DNA from 2 places in the Halobacteroides halobius DSM 5150 genome. Region 2 is predicted to be linked to the other one. Evidence: riboswitches for the same ligand, from Rfam matches in the RefSeq annotation. Region 2 holds a riboswitch; the other holds the start of a gene.

Region 1 (3,436 bases), 170 kb from region 2:
GTGGATATTTCTCTGGATGCTCAACAGCGTCTTCTAATGTCTCTCTTTGGAATACATTAACATTTAAGTGATGTGCTCCCTGAGCAAAATAACCATCTAAAATAGAAGTCATATTATTAACTTGCTTAGATTCATCTGCACCTAATGCTTTAGGAACAATAGAGAAAGTATTAGAGATACCATCCTGGCAATAATCATAAGGTAGTTTAGCTACAGAATTTAATGAAGCTATAGCACCTGAATTATCACGCCCATGCATTGGATTAGCACCAGGAGCAAATGGTTCACCAGCTTTTCTTCCATCTGGAGTAGCACCAGTCTTTTTACCATATACAACATTAGAAGTAATTGTTAGAATAGACATTGAGTGTTTAGCATCTCTATATAAATCGTGTTCCTTTAATTTAGTCATAAACCTTTTTACTACATCAACTGCTAATTCATCAACTCTATCATCATCATTTCCGTATTTAGGAAAATCTCCTTCGATTTCAAAATCCACTATAATTCCATCATCATTCTTAATTGGTTTAACAGTTGCATATTTAATAGCACTTAAAGAGTCAGCAATAATTGATAATCCTGCTACCCCAAAGCCCATAATTCTATCTACATCTGTATCATGAAGGGCCATCTGTACCCGCTCATAAGCATACTTATCATGCATATAGTGAATAATATTTAAAGCATCCACATACTTTTCTACTAACCAATCTAAGAACATATCAAATTTATTCATTACTTCTTCAAACTCTAATACGTCTTTTTCATAAGGAGCAAACTCTGGGCCAACCTGCACACCAGTTTTTTCATCTCGTCCACCATTTAAAGAATAAAGTAAAGTCTTTGGAAGGTTACATCTAGCTCCAAAATACTGCATTTCTTTACCAGTTTTCATAGCAGATACACAGCAAGCAATTGAGTAATCATCACCAAAGTTCTCCCGCATTAAATCATCATTTTCATACTGAATAGAACTTGTATCTTTAGAAACCTTAGTACAGAAGTTTTTAAAGCCTTCTGGTAGATTTTCAGACCATAAAACAGTTAGGTTAGGTTCTGGAGCTGGTCCTAAATTATATAACGTATTTAAGATTCTAAAGCTTGTCTTAGATACTAAGGGTCTTCCATCAATTCCCATGCCACCAACTACAATAGTAATCCATAGTGGATCACCACTAAATAGTTCATTATACGCAGGAGTTCTTAATTGTCGCGCCATTCTTAACTTAATTACAAAATCATCAATTAACTCTTGTGCTTCTTCTTCTGTTAATTTACCTGCTTTAATATCTTGTTCAATATAAATATCAAAGAATTCAGCTACCCGACCAAAAGACATTGCTGCTCCATTATTCTCTTGAATAGAAGCTAAATATCCCATATAAGTCCACTGGATAGCTTCCTGAGCATTTTGGGCTGGACGGGATAGATCTAAATTATAAGTTGCACCTAACTCTTTTAGCTTCTTTAAAGCTTTAATCTGTTCACTTACTTCCTCACGTAATCGAATATGATCTTCTGTCATTCGTGTAGGTAAATGAGTAACATCCTGCTTCTTATCTTCAATTAAACGATCAATACCATATAAAGCAATCCGACGATAATCACCAATAATTCTACCTCGCCCATAAGCATCAGGTAACCCAGTAATTACGCCAGAACGACGAATCTCTCTTAATTCTGGTGTGTAAGCATCATAAACACCATCATTATGAGTCTTTCTATACTTAGTAAAAATTTCATCAATTTCTTCATCAACTTCATATCCATATGCTTCAGCAGCTTGACGAGCCATTCTAATACCACCATAAGTGTTTAATGTTCTCTTTAATGGCTCATCTGATTGTAATCCAACAACTTTTTCTAAACTTTTATCAATATATCCAGCATCATAAGCATCTATATCAGAAACAGTTTCAGTATCTACATCTAATACACCATCATTCTCAATCTCTTCCCATAATAACTCACTACATTCATTCCATAACTTCTCAGTTCTATTAGTTGGCCCTGCTAAGAAAGAATCATCTCCTCGATAAGGAGTATAATTTTGTTGCACAAAATCCCTTACCTCAATCTCCTCTTCCCATTTACCAGATTTAAATTTCTGTTTAGCCATTTTAGCCCCTCCTTATTAAAGTTAAAATATATCTTATAGGCTTTTTAATTGAAATTAATAATCTTTCTTATTTCTTTATCGTGTAATTAATGATACCACACTAACTTATTTTAAGTCAATCAAATCAGCCGCTTATTGAAAACATAAAATTTTCATACTATTAGAAATAGTACTGCAAAAAATAAACCCGCCTGGATGATAGTACTATCATCCAGGCGGGCGATTTATTATTAGGATTATACTTCCCCATGGTTAATTCCATGTTTGTCCGCCAGTCGTATAATCCTTTCTATTTTATTTTGTATCTTAATCTTAACAAATAACAAAGAAAGTGTCAATCAATTTTTATACTAACTGGTCTAGTATCATTGTTTCCGAGCGCTTAGGGCCAACAGATAAAATTGATAGCTCAACCCCTGTCAACTCACAAATTCGATCTATATACTTTTTAGCATTCTGTGGTAGTTTATCATATTCTTTAATCTGAGAAGTATCTTCTTGCCACCCAGATAAAGTTTCATAAACTGGTTTACATTCCTTTAGAATTTCTTCATTAGTCGGAAACTCTGTTAAAAGTTCCCCTTGATACTTATAGCCAGTACAGATTTTAACTTCCTCTAGTTCATCTAATACATCTAGTTTAGTGACTGCTAGACTAGTTAATCCATTTACTCGCGCAGCATACTTAACAATCACTGCATCAAACCAACCACACCTTCTAGGTCTACCTGTTGTTGTTCCAAACTCATGTCCTTTATCTCTTAAATGCTCACCAATCTCCTCTGTTAATTCAGCAGGAAATGGGCCCTCACCAACTCGTGTAGTATAAGCCTTAACAATACCTAAAATATTATTTATCTTAGTTGGGCCAACTCCTACACCATTACAAACCCCACCAGCTGTTGGATTAGAAGAAGTAACATAAGGGTAAGTACCATGATCTATATCTAATAAAGTCCCTTGTGCTCCCTCAAATAACACATTTTTACCTGCTTCTATCTCCTGATTAACCAATAAAGAAGTATCAGTCACAAAACCTTTAATCTGCTTTGCATAATCTAAATACTCCGCAATAATCTCCTCTGCATCTAAAGTATCCAAACCATAAACATTATTTAATACTAAATTCTTCAATTCGACTGCTTCGTTTACTTTAGTAGCAAATCTATCTTCATCCAATAGATCCTCAACTCTAATTCCTAATCGACCAATTTTATCTCGATAAACCGGGCCAATCCCTTTACCAGTAGTACCGATCTTATCATTTCCTTTGCGAATTTCTTCAGCCTTATCTAACATCCTATGATAAGGCAT
Region 2 (3,436 bases):
GTGCCATTTTTCTTCATCAGTGGTTCTGACTTTGTTGAAATGTTTGTTGGAGTTGGAGCTTCTCGAGTCAGAGATTTATTTGAACAAGGAAAAGAAAATGCTCCTTGTATTGTCTTTATTGATGAATTAGATGCTGTAGGTCGCCAACGTGGTGCTGGTGTTGGTGGAGGTAATGATGAACGTGAGCAAACTTTAAACCAGTTATTAGTTGAAATGGATGGTTTTGAGCCTAATGAAGGTATTATTGTTATGGGGGCTACTAATCGTCCTGATGTACTGGATAAAGCTTTATTAAGACCAGGCCGTTTTGATAGACAGATTCCGGTTGGAAAACCAGATTATAAAGCTAGAAAAGGTATTTTAGAGATCCATGTTGAAGATAAACCTATAACTGATGATGTAGATTTAGAAGTATTAGCTCGCAGGACTCCTGGTTTCACTGGAGCTGATTTAGAGAATTTAGCTAATGAAGCTGCTATTTTAGCGGCTCGTCGTGATAAAGAAGAAATTAGTATGCTTGAGTTCGATGACTCTATTGATAGAGTTATTGCCGGGCCAAAGCGTAAGAGTAGAGTAATTAGTGATAAAGAAAAGGATATTGTTTCTTATCACGAGACAGGTCATGCTTTATTAGGAGAATTATTAGCAGAAGCTGACCCAACTCATAAGGTAACTATTATTCCTCGTGGTAGAGCTGGTGGTTTTACTATTAATCTACCTGAAGAGGATAAAAGCTTTGTTACTAAAACTGAGTTACAACATAAAGTCTCTTCTTTATTAGGAGGAAGAGTAGCTGAAGAGATCTTTTTAGATGATATCAGTACCGGAGCGCAAAATGATTTAGAGCGAGCTACTAAAATAGTTCGTAGAATGGTGACTGATTATGGAATGAGTGAAAAGCTTGGCCCGTTGACTTTAGGACAGAAACAAAATGATCAAGTCTTTTTAGGTAGAGATCTCTCTAGAAGCCGTAACTATAGTGAAGAAGTTGCAGCTGAGATTGATAAAGAAATTAAAAAATTAGTAGAAAGTTGTTATCAAAAAGCTGAGGAAATTTTAAGTGAGAATAGTGAAATAGTAGAAGATATGGTAGCTGCTTTAAAGGAAAAAGAAACTTTAGAAAAAGAAGATATTAAAGAGATTATTATTGAATATAAGCCTGGTTTTTATGATGAAGAAGCTAATGATTTAGAAGAAGATGATCAGTAATTAATAATCCAATAGATGCTTATTATGTGACTGACGGATTAGGATGGGATTAACCATCAAGGAGCATAATAAGGAGAATTGCCGACCGTCTGGGCAGATAGTTATAATTGCTATCTGTTCAGGCGGTTTTTTATATTTAAAGTAAGAATGTTTACAGTTTAAAATTGATTGAGTATAATTTTTACTGAAGGGCTTAAACTAAATTTGGGAGGGATTGAGATGAAAAGTGATATTGAAATTGCTCAGACAACAGAAATGGAACCAATTGATAAGATTGCAAAGAAGTTGGGGTTAGGTGCAAATGATATTGAGAGGTATGGTAAATATAAGGCAAAGATTAAATTAGATACTTATAAGCAAGTATTAGAAGAAAATGATCCTGGTAAGTTAATTTTAACTACTGCTATTACACCTACACCGGCTGGGGAAGGAAAATCAACTACAACTGTAGGATTAGGTCAGGCTTTAAACAAACTAGGAGAAAATGCAGCAGTTGCTTTACGTGAACCTTCTTTAGGACCTTGTATGGGGATTAAAGGAGGAGCTGCTGGTGGAGGTTACTCACAGGTTGTGCCAATGGAGGATATAAATCTTCATTTCACGGGAGATATTCATGCTATTGGCATAGCACACAATTTATTAGCAGCCACAATTGATAATCATATTAAGCAAGGAAATGAACTTAACTTAGATCCGAATCAAATTATTTTCAAGCGGGTTGTAGATATGAATGACCGAGCTTTAAGAGAGATTGTTGTAGGGTTAGGAGCTAAAAATGGTCAAACGCGTGAGGATGGGTATATGATTACTGTTGCTTCAGAAGTAATGGCGATTTTATGTTTAGCTGAAGATATAATTGATTTAAAAAGTAGATTAGGTGAAATAATTATTGGCTATACTTATGAGGGCCAACCAGTAAAAGCTAAAGAATTAGAAGTAGCAGGAGCAATGGCTGCTTTATTAAAAGATGCTCTTAAACCTAATTTAGTTCAAACATTAGAGAATACTCCTGCTTTTATTCATGGAGGTCCATTTGCTAATATTGCTCATGGTTGTAATAGTATTATGGCTACTAATTTAGCCTTACATACTGCTGATTATACAGTAACTGAAGCTGGTTTTGGAGCTGACCTAGGAGCAGAGAAGTTCTTTAATATTAAGTGTCGGTTTGCTGATTTAAAGCCAGACGCAGTTGTTTTAGTAGCAACAGTTAGAGCTTTAAAGATGCATGGTGGGGCGAATGGAGATAGTTTACAGGAAAAGAACTTAGAGGCATTATCTGCTGGATTAGAGAATTTAGAGAAGCATATTGAAAATGTGCAGAAGTTTAATCTTCCTCTGGTAGTAGCTATTAATGAGTTTACTAATGATACAGAGGCTGAGATTAAATTAATTAAGAAACGTTGTCAAGAGTTAGGTGTGGAAGTAGCTCTTTCTCAAGTGTGGGAGAAAGGAGGAGCTGGTGGAGTAGAAGTAGCTAAGAAGGTATTAAATTTAGTTGATCAGCCAAGTGAATTTAAGCCATTATATTCTACTGAAGATTCTATTGAGGAAAAGATAGAAAGGATAGCTACAGAAGTTTATGGTGCAGCGAAGGTTAACTTTACAGCGCAGGCAAAAAAGAATATTAAGCAATTAGCTGAAAATGGTTTTGCTAATTTACCAATCTGTATGGCTAAGACTCCAGCTTCATTATCTGATGACCCATCTTTAAAGGGGCGACCAGAAGGTTTTGAATTAACTGTAAGAGAAATTAAAGTCTCCGCTGGTGCAGGCTTTTTAGTAGCACTGACTGGTGATGTATTAACAATGCCTGGTTTGCCAAAAGAGCCTTCAGCTGAAGATATTGATATTAATGCTGAGGGAAAGATTACAGGTTTATTTTAAATTTGCAATTTTAAATTTTAACTAGTATAATGAAATGAAATTGAATAATATCCGCTTGGATCTATTAATAGACTGAGACGGGGAATAGCTTATGTAGTGGGCCAACTATGCCTATCTATATCTATAGATAACTCCTTTCCTGTCTAGGTTAGGAGTTTTTTCTTTGTGTAAGGAATTTTACTGGAGGTGAAAAGATGAGTGGTCAAGTGACAATTAAAACTCTACAGCAGAAAAAAGATGCTGGGAAGAAAATTACAATGTTAACTGCTTATGATTATCCAATGGCTAAAGCTATAGATAAAGCTGGGATTGATGTAATTTTAGTTGGGGATTCAGTAGG

The links. Region 2 has a riboswitch for ZMP and ZTP ahead of HALHA_RS00685 (formate--tetrahydrofolate ligase). Riboswitches for the same ligand answer to the same signal wherever they lie in the genome.
Region 1: another riboswitch for ZMP and ZTP. It lies ahead of pflB (formate C-acetyltransferase); the one in region 2 lies ahead of HALHA_RS00685 (formate--tetrahydrofolate ligase).

What each region holds. Positions count from the first base shown of each region.
Region 1 is NC_019978.1:2,613,810-2,617,245, forward strand. It holds gene pflB (formate C-acetyltransferase) at 1-2,122, opposite strand, end outside; ZMP/ZTP riboswitch at 2,325-2,411, opposite strand; gene HALHA_RS12710 (adenylosuccinate synthase) at 2,468-3,436, opposite strand, start outside.
Region 2 is NC_019978.1:138,638-142,073, forward strand. It holds gene ftsH (ATP-dependent zinc metalloprotease FtsH) at 1-1,209, shown strand, start outside; ZMP/ZTP riboswitch at 1,226-1,311, shown strand; gene HALHA_RS00685 (formate--tetrahydrofolate ligase) at 1,429-3,096, shown strand; gene panB (3-methyl-2-oxobutanoate hydroxymethyltransferase) at 3,291-3,436, shown strand, end outside.